3 regions of the Laedolimicola intestinihominis genome follow, and region 2 is predicted to be linked to each of the others. Evidence: riboswitches for the same ligand, from Rfam matches in the RefSeq annotation. Region 2 holds a riboswitch; each other region holds the start of a gene.
What was found. A riboswitch is a leader RNA that binds a small molecule or an ion and turns the genes downstream of it on or off. The one in region 2 is predicted to bind cobalamin.
Positions count from the first base shown of each region.

Region 1: it holds a riboswitch for cobalamin, as region 2 does, so the genes downstream of both, WMO29_RS06290 (ABC transporter substrate-binding protein) here and nikB (nickel ABC transporter permease) in region 2, are expected to answer to the same signal.
Region 3: it holds a riboswitch for cobalamin, as region 2 does, so the genes downstream of both, WMO29_RS16220 (sirohydrochlorin cobaltochelatase) here and nikB (nickel ABC transporter permease) in region 2, are expected to answer to the same signal.

Region 1 covers NZ_JBBMFE010000004.1:114,337-118,968, reverse strand. Annotated here, with positions in the region: gene WMO29_RS06305 (PqqD family protein) at 1-23, shown strand, start outside; gene WMO29_RS06300 (CapA family protein) at 140-1,387, shown strand; tRNA gene WMO29_RS06295 (tRNA-Glu) at 1,614-1,685, shown strand; cobalamin riboswitch at 1,954-2,171, shown strand; gene WMO29_RS06290 (ABC transporter substrate-binding protein) at 2,309-3,370, shown strand; gene WMO29_RS06285 (FecCD family ABC transporter permease) at 3,446-4,504, shown strand; gene WMO29_RS06280 (ABC transporter ATP-binding protein) at 4,517-4,632, shown strand, end outside.
Region 2 covers NZ_JBBMFE010000002.1:318,808-323,439, forward strand. Annotated here, with positions in the region: gene nikC (nickel transporter permease) at 1-742, opposite strand, end outside; gene nikB (nickel ABC transporter permease) at 742-1,683, opposite strand; cobalamin riboswitch at 1,797-2,015, opposite strand; gene WMO29_RS03915 (threonine/serine exporter family protein) at 2,196-2,945, shown strand; gene WMO29_RS03920 (threonine/serine exporter family protein) at 2,956-3,399, shown strand; gene WMO29_RS03925 (class I SAM-dependent methyltransferase) at 3,383-4,261, shown strand; gene WMO29_RS03930 (prolyl-tRNA synthetase associated domain-containing protein) at 4,408-4,632, shown strand, end outside.
Region 3 covers NZ_JBBMFE010000023.1:9,464-14,095, reverse strand. Annotated here, with positions in the region: gene WMO29_RS16235 (ABC transporter substrate-binding protein) at 1-533, opposite strand, end outside; gene WMO29_RS16230 (hypothetical protein) at 530-988, opposite strand; gene WMO29_RS16225 (hypothetical protein) at 1,126-1,695, opposite strand; gene WMO29_RS16220 (sirohydrochlorin cobaltochelatase) at 1,721-2,944, opposite strand; cobalamin riboswitch at 3,156-3,335, opposite strand; gene WMO29_RS16215 (Na+/H+ antiporter NhaC family protein) at 3,417-4,632, opposite strand, start outside.

The sequences.
Region 1 (4,632 bases), on a different contig from region 2:
CGCTGGAGAAAAAAGCAAAATAAAAAAATCTTAAGAATTGGCAGCAGCTCTTCCTCCCGGAGAGCTGTTGCCTTTTTCTTTGGGAGCGGGTAAAATAGAGGTTAGAGAGAAAAATGGCATCAGCGAAGGGACGGAATCCATGGCGGGATGGAAAAGATCTTTTTACAGGGAAATGATAAAATACATTCAGATAAGTATTCTGGCAGTTCTCATGGCGCTCCTTGTAGGCGGCGCATTGTGGGCGGCGGAAGGCTTTTCTGCGCCCGGGAAAAGCGCGGAGGCTCTGGCGGATGCAGGGATGGATTCCCTGGAAAATGCGGACACTGAGAAAACAGGAAAGCTGTCAGTGGAAGTACCGACCGTACATGTGTTGACGCCGCCCGGAAAATCAGAAGCCTCTGAAGCTTGGGCAGAGGAATCGGAAGGTGCAGAAGCCTCGGATGGAGAGAATCGGAAAGAGGAGGTTACCTTATTGTTTGCAGGCGACCTGTTTCTGACTGATGTTTTACAGGAAAAATACGAGCGAAATGGCATTTCTGCAGTGGCCACATCAGATTTGCTTTCCATTACCCGCGGCGCCGATATCTTCATGCTGAATCAGGAATTTCCTTTTGGAACTACCGGTGAGGCAATGGAAGATAAGCAATATACCTTCCGGGTGGATCCCAAATATGCATCTGTATTACCGGAGCTGGGGGCAGATATCGTGACCCTGGCCAATAACCATATGCTGGATTATGGACGGGGCCCGCTTAAGGAGACCCTTGAAGCGTTGGACGAGGCAGGAATTCTCCATGTGGGAGCGGGGCAGAACCTGGAGGAGGCAAAGGCTCTGAAAACCGTGGAGGCAGGCGGACGGGTCATTGGCTTTCTGGGAGCCACCCGTGTGATTCCGGAGCATTCCTGGACTGCGTCTCAGAGCAATTCCGGTCTCTTTACCACCTATGATCCCACGAAGCTTCTGGAGGAGATTCAGGCTGCGAAGGAGACCTGCGACTATGTGGTGGTCTATGTCCATTGGGGAATCGAGCGGAACACAGAGCCGGAGGATTATCAGAAAACCCTGGCCCGCCAGTACATTGACGCCGGGGCAGACGCTGTAATTGGCGCGCACCCCCATGTGCTGCAGGGCATCGAGTATTATCATGGAAAGCCCATATTCTACAGCCTGGGTAATTTCATTTTTGCGAACCGGGCTTACGAGACCATGATGGCGGAGCTGACTCTGACCGACAGCGGCGTGGATGTCCGGGTGATTCCCTGTGTCAGTACGGCCAATCAGATGGGGCTGATGAACAGCGGCGAACGGGCTGGCTTTTATGGCAGGCTGCAGGAGCTGTGCTTTGGCGGGATAGCGATAGATGAAGGGGGGAGGGTACCAGAGTAGAAGAGAACATGCTGACAGGGCTTTGGATAAGGAAAAGCGAAAGCTCTGACAGTCAGGAAAAGAGCGGTTCTTTTTGGTATGTTAGAAGTGAATAAATTATCAGAAAAATATAAAAAAAACATGCAATATAAAGAATTTAATTTTTTTGGAAAAAACACTTGCATTTCCCCTTGCCTTATTATATACTAAACAAGTCGCAAGGGTGCGGCACAAAAACATAGGAAATGGTCGATTGGTCAAGCGGTTAAGACGTCGCCCTCTCACGGCGAAAACAGGGGTTCGATTCCCCTATCGACTGCTGAAAAGCTTCTGGTTATCCAGGAGCTTTTTTGCTCTATAGGAAGCACCGTGTTACATGAAAGTGCAAAAGCCATGATTCCTATAGAGCAAAAAGCCCCTCCGGGGGATCGCACTGCGGCGGAATGGAATAATGTCGCTTACGCGACCCGCCGCAGGCGGAGAATCCTGCTTTGCAGGATTCTTTCTTAATGTGCACTGCGGCGCTGTGGAAGGAACTGGCACAGATTAACAATATTTGATGCTTGACAAGAAAAAAGAAAATAGGTAATATATCTAACGGAGTGAGTGCCGGCTAACAGAAATGTTGGGCCGGTGAAAAGGGAAACAGGTGTAAATCCTGTGCGGTGCCGCCGCTGTAAGCGCGAAGTTTCAGGGCCGTTTTCCTTCACTGTCCGTAAGGTACAGGAAATGGTACGGGACGGGAAGAAGGAAGACAAATAAGGCCGGCGTAAGTCAGAAGACCTGCTTATTCTGCTTTTGCTGTCACGGTCCATGACATTTGCGAAAGATAGAGGGCGCAGTGCGTCCGGATGCCGAATACGGGTGCATCTTCTGATTTGGATAGATCAGAGGGTGCTTTTTTTATGGACAAATTATTATACAGAACGAAGGAGAAGAAACATGAAGAAGAAAGTAGTAAGCGTACTCTTAAGTACCTGTCTCGCGGCGAGCCTGCTGGCTGGCTGCGGTTCCAAGGCTGCGGACACCACAACAGAGGAGAACACAGAGGCTGCCGAAAGCACCGACGAGGCAAAGGAGACTGCAGACGCAGACGACGCCTATGAGCCGGTTACCATTACTCTGAACCTGGAGCGTTCCGGACTGGGCGAGAACGTAGAGTACACCATCACAAAAATGCCCTCCGCTGTGGTAGCTTCCGGTGACCAGATGGCAGACTTTTTCTTTGATCTGGGACTGCAGGATCAGATGGTAGGCTATACCAAGGGCTTTTGCTGGAGTACGGCTTCCGAGTATCCGGCCCGCGATCAGGTTCCCCAGCTGATGAACCCGGGCGAAGGCCTGACAAATCTGTCCAAGGAAGAGCTGCTGGCAACCGGCTGCGATTTCCTGATGGGCTGGGATTCCACATTTTCTGATAAGAATTTCAACAAGGATTTTTGCGATGAGAATGGTATCGCCATGTATTTCCCGTATGTATGCACAGACAGCGCAACCTTTGCGGATCTGTATAAGGACTATGAAACTCTGGGCGAGATCTTCAAGGTGCAGGATCTGGCAGCTGAGAAGGTGCAGGCTATGAAGGATACCCTGCAGGAGGTGCAGGACGCTCTGGGCGATGAGGCCTATGAGAATCCGGTAAAAGTATTTGCTTATGATTCCGGAGAGGATGTACCGTTTACCGCTTGCCAGGGTATGCCGGGCGACATCATCAAGAAGGCCGGCGGTATCTCCATCTTCGATGATATCGAAGCAGGCTGGGCAAAGCCCTCCTGGGAGGAAGTAGTAGAGCGTGATCCGGACGTGATTCTGATTCTGGAGTATACCGGAGACGATGTAGCAGAGAAGCGGGAGTTCCTGGAGACCAATGAATTCACCAAGGATCTGCGCGCCGTAAAGGAAGGCAGAATCTACTCCGTATGCTGCAGCGATATGCAGGGTAGCGCAGGAAGCGCCAATGCAGTGAAGACCATTGCAGAGCAGCTGTATCCGGACAAATTCTAACAGGGGAAAAGACAGGGGAGTGAAAGCTCCCCGTTTTTCTTGCTCATTCTATCTATGTTCTCGAAGGAGGAATCTATGAAAGGAACAGCAAAATCAGGGAAAGGCCGTTTTTTTGTGACACTGCTTTTGGTACTGTTGCTGATTGTCGGGGTATTAACCATATCGGTCACCATCGGCGCAGTGAACGTTTCGGCCGGCGATATTGGAAAAATTCTGGTAAATAAAATTTCTGGGAAGGATATCTTTCGGATTGCCTGGGAGGGCAAGACAGAAAATATCATCTGGAATATCCGGTTTCCCCGCGTGCTGATGGCCTTTATCGTAGGCGCGGGACTGGCGCTGTGCGGCGTCCTGATGCAGGCGCTGACCAAGAATCCCCTGGCGGATCCCTATGTACTTGGCATCTCCTCCGGCGCTTCCGCCGGAGCAGTCTGTGCCATCCTGCTTGGCTGGTTCAGCTTCATGGGCGGGTATTCCGTTATCTTTGGCGCTACCATGGGAGCGGCTGTCTCCATCTGTCTGTCTTTAAGTATCGCCTCCATTCATGGTCGGATTACCTCGACGCAGCTGGTGCTGGCGGGTATCGCGACTTCCGCCCTGTTCTCCGCCTTTACCAATCTGATGGTATACGGAATCAATACGGGATCGGATAAGACGAAGATGGCGCTCTATTGGATGGTAGGATCCTTAAGCGGAGCCACCTGGAGCAAGCTGAGATATGTGGTGGTGGTTGGCGTTGTGGTAATCGTGGTTATTTTCCTGTTCGCGAAGGAGCTGGACGTATTGCTTCTGGGCGACGACGTGGCGGAAACTCTGGGTGTGGATACCCGTAAAATGAAACTGGTTATTATTGCGGCTTCCACGATCCTGACCGGCGTTGTGGTATCCGTCAGCGGCGTTATCGGATTTGTGGGGCTGGTTGTACCTCATATTATGCGAAGCTTTGTGGGATCCGGACACAGACGGCTGATCCCTATGGCGATTCTGGGAGGCGGTCTTTTTACAATGCTTACCGATCTGATTTCACGCACCATCATTGCTCCGTCTGAATTACCCATCGGCGTGGTGGCGGCCTTTTTCGGCGCGCCCTTCTTCCTGTATCTGATTCGCCGGGGCAATATGGGAAAAAAGTAGAGGAGGCAGAATATGAGTTTACAGGTAAAAAATCTGGATTATCAGATAGACGGAAAAAGCATTCTGGAACAAATCTGCCTGGAGGTGAAGGACGGGGAATTTGTCGGTCTGGTAGGACCGAACGGCTG
Region 2 (4,632 bases):
TAATAAAGACCGCAAGTCCCGGACAAAACAGCAGCCACGGGCTGCTCAGTATATAAGTTCTTCCCTCGCTCAGCATATATCCCCATTCCGGCGTAGGGGGCTGGATTCCAAAACCAAGGAAGGACAGGCTTGCCAGCGACAGCATGATGGTGCCGATATCCGTCGCCGCCGTAATGATCATCGTGGGGAGCGCGTTGGGCAGCATATATCTCATCAGGATTCTGCCATGTCTGGATCCTGAGATTTCCGCCGCCGATATATAAGTCCTGTTCCGTATCTTCAGCACCAGACTTCTGGAAAGTCTGGCGTATCTGGTCCAGCTTACCGCCGCGATTGCAATCATGGAATTTTTCAGGCTTGGCCCAAGAATTCCAGCGATTGCCATAGCCAGAATCAGATCTGGGAAGGCGATCATCATATCGCCCACTCTCATGATTACCGCGTCTGTCACCCCGCCGAAATACCCTGCTATGATTCCAAGAAAGGTACCCACAACCAGGATTACCGCCACCAGAATCAGTACGCTGTATACACTGGTGGTCGCCCCGCAGAGCACCCGGGAGAACACGTCCCGTCCCAGCGCGTCGGTTCCAAAATAGTGTTCTTTTCCGGGCGCCTGGAACGCGTCGCTCAGTGACGCGCTCAACGGATCGTAGGGAACGATTTTGTCCGCCAGGAATGCCACTGCCAGGATAAGGAAAACCAGAATGGAAAGCACCGCAAATCTTGTATTCTTTTTCATCAGTCCTCCCCCTCCCTGATCCTCGGATCAATATAATGATAGGATATATCCACCAGCAGATTTACCACCATATAGATCAGGGCTATCCATAATACGAAGCCCTGGATCAGCGGATAATCCCGCGCCTTTACCGCTCCCACCGCCAGGATACCCAGTCCCGGGTAGGAGAAAATAATCTCCACCACCGAGGTTCCTCCGAGAAGTGATCCAAAGGAAAGCCCCAGCATGGTAACCAGCGGAAGCATGGCGTTGGGAAGAACCTGGCGGAACAGTATTTCCCACTGATTCATTCCACGGGCTCTCGCGCCTGTCACGTAATCCTGGTGCAACTCCTCCAGCACCGCCGTGCGCACCTGTCTGGAATATTTGGAGGCCATGGCAATGGCCAGCGTAATCCCCGGCAACAGCATCTGTTCCATTCCGACGGAGCTGCTCGCCACCTTTACCAGTCCCAGCTTCAAAGCGAAGACATATAATAAGATCAGGCCAATCAGGAAGCCCGGAAGCGAAATACCCAGGAAAGAAAGAAAGCGAACGATATAATCCGCTATCCCGTCCTGTCTGACCGCTGAAAGAATTCCAAGGGGAACCGAAATAATTAACATCAGTCCCAGGGAAAACAGGGCCAGCCGGAACGTTGCCGGCAGTCTTTTCATCAGCAGATCCAGTACCGGGGCGCTTTTACTGAAGGAGGTTCCAAAATCTCCGTGAAAAATACCGCCTATCCAGTCCACATATTGCTGTAAAAAGGGTTTGTCCAGTCCCATGGACTGCCTGGCCTGCTCCAGCATTTCCGGACTCGGAGTAATTCCCAGGGAATCATACATAGCTGTGGCCGGATCGCCCGGCGCAAGGTAGGTTAATAAAAAGGTCAGAAAGGAAATGCCTATCAGCACTACGCACATCTGGATAAGTCTGGATACGAGCCTGTTCTTTTTCACTGTTTTCCTCCGTTTCAATAAGAAAAGCGACTTCATTACACAAAAAAGCCATGGATGCTTTTGCATCCATGACCGATTTTACATGGGAAATAAGCCTTCGCAAATAGATCGTCCGCTAAGGTTGCTGCATAGCAGTTCTCCTGACTCACATATTCAGGGAAGAAGCCCAGCGAACTCTCCACGCCTTCTCAGGTTTACCCCAATGGCGGACTTTCATCTAAGGATCATTCTTTATGTATACAGTGGCGGTACCGTCCATGATTTCCACATGATTCTCTATTCTTTATCAGCCGCCGTACGCGACTGACAACACTATGCCCGTTTATTTTACTTGATTTCTCTATATCTGTCAAGATTTTTCCATTTTTATCTTCCGGTAATTCAGCCTGTCCCTTCGGAAACAGGAATTATTTCTCTTTCTATCCATACTTTCCTTGACCCGCTTCTCTTACATAGGTATAATGGGCATAGATTATTCTCAATACAAAATCAGGTATAAGGAAATCAGACAAATGGATTACAAACTTTTGCTCGACACCGCCGTCATGGCGGGGGAGCTGATGCTGGCCAACGGGGCTGAGACCTACCGGGTGGAGGATACCATGCAGCGGATGCTGGAGCTGTCGGGGCTGAAGACCGCCGAAGCTTTCGTGATGGTGACCGGCTTTCTGGTCACTCTGGACGACCCGTCCATCCAGTCCATGACGGTGACCCGCCGGATTCACAGCCGTGGCACGAACCTGAGTATCATCGACGAAATTAACAGTATTTCCAGAGGACTCTGCAGCGGGGAGCTGGAACTGAAGGAAGCCTTCCGGCAGATAAAAAAGCTGAAAAAGGAACCGCACCCTCCCCAGGCCTTTCTGCTGGCCAACGCGGGCGTGGCCGCGGCCTTTGCACTGACCTACGGCGGAACCTGGCAGGAGGCCTTTGTGGCGGGCGTGGCCGGATTTTTCATGGCCATCTGCCTGTATCTGTGCAACCGCATGAAGCTGCCCGCCTTCTTCGGAATCCTGCTGAGCGCCGTGGTAATCTCACTGTTCGCAGGCGGACTTCTGAAGTTTCTTCCTATTATAGGGAACCTGGATTCCATCATCATCGCGGCCATCATGCCCCTGGTTCCCGGCGTAGCCATCACCAACGCGGTCTTTGACACCCTGCACGGGGATTATATCTCCGGCTCCGCCCGGATGATGGAGGCCTTTGTGGTCGCCGCCTCTGTAGCTATGGGTATTGTCATCGGACTTCGTTTCATTCAGTAAGGAGGCTTTTATGCTGATACAGGTTATCGGCGCGTTTTTTTCCGTTGTGGCCTTTTCTTTTCTGCTGCACGTACCGCGCAAATATATCATCTGGGCCGGTTTCACCGGCGCGGTGGGCTGGTGGATCTATCTGTTTCTCATCGGAATCAATCTGTCTGTGGCCATGTCCACCTTTCTGTCCGGCTGTCTCGTCTCCCTCTGCGGCCAGATTTTCGCAAGGGTCCTGAAGGCTCCGGTCACGATTTTCGTCATCCCGGGCATCTTACCGCTGGTGCCGGGCGCGGGCATGTTCCGCATCGCCCACTCTGTCATCCGTTCCGACGGAATGACTTCCTATTATATTATTCAGACACTGATTGTGGCGGGAATGATCGCCCTGTCCATCATGGTGGTGGACAGTATTTTCCGCTTATTTTTAAAGACCAAAGGAGATTGTCATGTGGATCGCAGATAACTGGACCGATTATGAGATACTGGATACTTCGAAAGGAGAAAAGCTGGAACGCTGGGGCGACTATCTGCTGGTGCGTCCGGATCCCCAGGTTATCTGGGATACGGAGCGAAAGCTGCCTGGCTGGAAGCGCATGAACGGCCATTACCACCGCAGCAAAAAGGGCGGCGGCGAGTGGGAATTCTTCGACCTGCCGGAGCAATGGACCATCCAGTATCCCCTCTGCCAGGGCAAGAATACCTTAACATTCAATCTGAAGCCCTTCAGCTTCAAGCATACAGGCCTCTTCCCCGAGCAGGCTGCCAACTGGGACTGGTTCGGTGAAAAAATCCGCAATGCCGGACGTCCCGTAAAGGTACTGAATCTCTTCGCCTACACCGGCGGAGCCACACTGGCCGCCGCTGCCTCCGGAGCTTCTGTCACCCATGTGGACGCTTCCAAGGGCATGGTAGGCTGGGCAAAGGAAAACGCCCGTTCTTCCGGACTGGGCGAGGCTCCTATCCGCTGGATTGTAGATGACTGTGTAAAATTCGTGGAGCGGGAAATCCGCCGCGGCAACCATTACGACGGCATTATCATGGATCCCCCCTCCTACGGCAGAGGACCAAAAGGAGAAATCTGGAAAATTGAAGAGGCGATCCATCCGCTGATTCGCCTGTGCGCGCAGCTTTTAAGCGATGAGCCGCTGTTTTTCCTGGTGAATTCCTATACCACCGGGTTGGCTCCGGCAGTACTGACCTATATGATTGCCACAGAGCTGAAGAAGTTTCACGGTACTGTCGATTCCCAGGAGGTGGGGCTGCCCGTAACCGCATCCGGGCTGGTGCTGCCCTGCGGCGCAAGCGGACGCTGGGAAACTAAATAGCTTTTTACAAAGTCAATGGCGGCTGGAGGTTCCGGCCGCTGTGTTTCTGTCTAAATGCTAAGGTTTCTTTTACATTCCAGATTATGTTTCATGGGATGCCCATTCGAAGCCTCTGTAATATTTAAAAGTTCAAAGGAGGAATCATTATGAGTAGCATTTATATTGACCCGCAGGTTTACACCGGCCGTCCCGTCAGCCCGGAGGGCCGTCTGGAAAAGGAAATGGCTGTCTATGACCTGCTGGATGAACTTCGGATTCCCTACACCCGTGTGGATCATGAAGTAGCCATGACCATCGAGGAATGTCAGGGCGTGGATCAGCTTCTCGGTATTGAGATCTGTAAAAATCTGGTGCTCTGCAACGCCCAAAAA
Region 3 (4,632 bases), on a different contig from region 2:
ACCTCCGGCGTGTGGGAAATCATGGTATTCTCGATGGCCAGACCACAGTTCTGGGCCAAAATCTGCTCATAATCCGGCGCGGAATATTTGCCTGCATAGAGAATGTCGCCGTTCTCCATGGCCGCCTTCGCCGCGTCGATATACCAGCCCTCCGTCTTGGTGCCGCTGAACCTGATGGTATCCAAGGCGTCCAGGGACACGAACATGTCCATAACTGCTGAAGCCACCAGATATATATTCTGAATGGGCTGCTGTAACACAGTGATATCTTTCGCCAGATCCGCCGGCGCTTCTTTTCCTTCCGGAACCACCAGGAAACGTCCGTCATCCGCGACGGTAATCAGCGCGTAGCCGCCCTCATAATTGTCGATAGTAAATTTCTGCGCGTATTCCAGCTTTGTGCTGTCTGTATAGGTCAGCTCGTCACTGATATCCGTGCTGTTCTCTGCCGTTCCGGAACCGCCTGCTCCACAGGCCGTAAGTCCCAGACACATAGCCAGGCACAGAAGAAGTGCCATCAGTTTCTTTTTCATGCTTTCGTATTCCTCTTTTTCCGCATTACAACCGCTGCAATCGCTGCCGCCGCTACTATAATCACGATGCCTGCTGCCGCTGTGGCGGATCCGGATTTGCCTGCTGCGCTGCCGCCCTCTCCCCGGATGGAATCTGACGCGAAGGTCAGCGTATACTCCACCTCATGGGGCGTACTCATGGCCGTGGTATCGCCAATCACGTCCATTCCCTCATCGAACACTGCCACCGGAATCTCAAAGACTGAATGCTCGTCTGTGCTCACCGGAAGATATTTCTCACCACCTACGATCATGTAGTCGTAATGATTGCTGCTCCAGGTAATCTGGGCCACGGCCTGTCCGTCCTCCACAGACAACGCGGTGGGCGATTCGATGGTAGCCCGGCCGCTGCCGCCCTCCATGGTCACTTCCACTGTGTAATTGCCGTCTGCCAGCTGTAATTCATCGATTGTCATAGCTTTACCCCTCGAATCTTATTTGAACAAGGGGGCTGCCGCAAAACGTTCTGCACATTCCACAACAGCCCCTGCATTTTACTTATTCGTAACGGTTCAGTCCCCTGAATCATTACATTTATTCTGCATTTCGCGTATTAGTCCTGAAGAAGCTCCGGATTGGATACGCTGACCTTATGGTCATACCATACGCCCTTGGTTCCGATCAGCGCCAGGTCGAATTCCTCGTCCAGTGCGGGTACCGGTACGTCGAAGGCATTGGCCTCCTCCGGTTCTGTACCATCGCCGAAATCTACGGTCTCTACGGTCGGCTGCAGAAGCTCTGCGCCGTCCTTCTGGGCATCCTCTGCCAGACCTTCATACAGATTCACAATGTTCTTGGAAGGCATAACCACATGAATGGTCATCTGTCCGTCCTTTACGGTCAGAGTTCCCTTTCCCTCGTAAAATTCATTTACATGGAACATACTGCTGTCTGTATTGAAATCTGCGGTGTAAACGCCGTCCTCCAGTGCCGGTGCTGCAGGTTCTTCTGCGTCAGCCTTTTCCGGCTCCGCCGTTTCTTCTGTCTTGGCAGTTTCCTCATCGGAGTTTTCCGCTTCTGTGGTAGTCTCTGCAGCCGGCGTCTCCGCCTTGCTGCCGCAGCCCATCAGCAGTGCGCAGCTTATAACTGCCATTCCCATTAACGCGATGATTTTCTTCTTCATTTCTTTTCTTGTCCTTTATCCTTACTTATTTCATAGCCTCTGCGGTATGAGCAACATAGAGATTCTGGATTGCCTCGATCTCGCCCAGACCTGCGATCTGGCAGTCTACGCTCTCGAACTTGCCGGATGCGTTGAACATGCTCTTCCAGGAATCGTCATCGTCGCCTGCCATGTCGTTGTTTGCATGGTCGCCTGCAACTACCATCAGCGGACGAAGTACAACCTTGGTGTAACCAGCCTCTGCAACTGCGTTAATCACATTCTCACATGCAGTATCTTCCGGCTCGCCCTCTACGGTTCCGATAAATACGTTCTCATATCCCAGATCCTTCATCTGTGCCTGCATCTGGCTATAGGAAATCTTTGCGGTATGGGAGGTACCATGACCCATGAATACAAATGCCACGCCATCCTCTTTTGCTGCGTCCAGAGTATCGAAACCAGCCGTCTTTACAGCCTCAGCAGTAATAGCCTCAGCAACAGCCTTCTTGTCAGCGTTAACTGCGGAAGCGTCTGCTCCAACCTCGCCCAGAAGCGGCTCAGCTACCTTTACAGACTCAAATTTATCCTTGTATGCGTCTACCGCCTCCATCAGCTCGTCGTACTCAGCGCCGTGCATCAGATGGGTCGGCTGTACAACCAGGTTCTTTACGCCGTTGGCAACTGCGCGATCCAGAGCCTGATCCATGTTGTCAATTGCCTCGCCGTCGCGGGCCTGGATATGGTTGATGATAATCTGCGCGGTAAAGGCACGTCTTACGGACCAGTCCGGATTTGCCTCTGCCAGAGCGTCCTCGATACCCTTGATATCAGCTACACGGCTGTCATTGAAGGAAGTACCAAAGCTTACTACCAGCAGCTCGTTCTCGCCGATCTCGTCCTGGTTTCTCGGATCATCCTTGGAAGCGTCTCCGGTGTCGCGTCCGAAGTAATCCGGGTCAGCGTTCTCGCCCTCTACCAGCTCCTTCTGAGCGTCTGTCAGAGCGTCCCATGCTTCCTTGGCTGCCTTACAGTCAGCGTCTGTGGTCTCTGTTCTCTCCTGCACATAGATCTTGTCAATCAGGGCTGCTACGTTGTCAGCTGCAGCCTGATCTGCGTCCGCGTCGTCTGCAGTCTCCTCTGCAGCGTCTGTGGTCTCTTCCGTAGTAGTAGTGTCTGCAGCCGGCGTCTCAGCCTTGCTGCCGCAGCCTGCCAGCATGGATGCTGTCAGAGTTGTTACACATAACAGTGTTACAAGTTTCTTTTTCATTTTCTTTTCCTCCTGCAAAAATTTTTCAGTTAAATGAAATTCATAAGATCAGAAGGAATCTGCTAAAAAATCCGACGATCCTGTGGATCGTCGGATTTTCAATCGTCAGCTTTACATCTGTTCGCCCATCCACGCAAAACAGCGCTGTGCGGAACAGCTGTGTCTATACCCCATCTGGCACTATCAATCCTCGTGATCCGGAATCTTTCGACTCCATGCGCCGCAGTCTGGCAGGTCTCCTGGCTTACAGTACAAGCGCTGCTTATCGTCTTCCCGATGGCTCAGTGACGTATGATAAGCCGCTCCTGCATACAGTGACGAGATCGCGCAGGTCTCTCACCTGCTTCCCTATTCTCCGTTTTTTAACGGCACCAGCTGTTTCTTATTTGATTTCACATAACCTACACAAGCATTATAGCAGTCTTTCTGAAATAATCAACTGTTTTTCCGCTATTTTTTCTTCCTTTTTGCATTATTTCGCCCGTTTTTTCATAAATAACAGATAAGCGAGCAGCAATATGATTCCTACCGGCAGAGAAATCAGCGCAGACTGGGTAAATCCTGCCACAATATAGGTAATAAAGGAAATCACTGCTACACTGACCGCATAGGGAAGCTGGGTGGACACATGGTTTACATGGTTACACTGGGCTCCCGCAGACGCCATAATGGTCGTATCGGAAATCGGGGAGCAGTGGTCGCCGCAGACAGCGCCCGCCATGCAGGCAGAGATGGCCACGGTCATCAACGCCGGATGGGTGGTCTGGAACGCGTCTACCACAATCGGAATCAGGATACCAAAGGTTCCCCAGGAGGTTCCGGTGGCAAAAGCCAGGAAGCATCCAACCAGGAAAATAATAGCCGGAAGCAGAGCAACCATACCCTGAGAGCTGCTCTTAATCAGATTAGCCACGAACTCCGCGGCGCCCAGGCTGTCTGTCATGGCCTTCAGGGTCCAGGCGAAGGTCAGAATCATGATAGCCGGAACCATGGCCTTGAAGCCCTCGGGAATGCAGTTCATGCACTCCTTGAAGCCCAGGACCTTACGGCTCACATACAGCAGAATCGTGATGACCAGGGCGAAAGCACTTCCGATGGCCAGACCGATGGACGCGTCGCTGTTGGAGAAGGCGGTCACGAAGTCCGCGCCGTCAAAGAAGCCGCCGGTGTAAATCATGCCGATGACGCAGCAGATGATCAGGGAAAGAATCGGAATCAGCAAATCCTTTACGGAACCATTTCCCACGTTATCCAGGCCTTCTGCGTTGCCGTAAGGTCTGTCCGGCGTAGTAAACAGGTCGCCCTTCTTTGCGTTGTCCTCATGGACCTTCATAGAACCGAAATCTATGTTCAGAATTGCTATCGTAATCATCATAACGATAGTCAGAATCGCGTAGAAATTATAGGGAATCGCGCTGACAAAAAGCGCCAGTCCGTCCTCACCCTCTACGAAACCGGTTACGGCCGCCGCCCAGGATGAAATGGGGGCAATGATGCAGACCGGAGCCGCTGTGGCGTCGATGAGATACGCCAGCTTCGCCCGGGAAATGTTGTGCTTGTCCGTCACGGGACGCATGACGCTTCCCACGGTCAGGCAGTTAAAATAATCGTCGATGAAAATCAGAACGCCAAGGGCTACCGTAGCAAGCTGAGCGCCGGTGCGGGTCTTGATATGCTCGCCGGCCCAC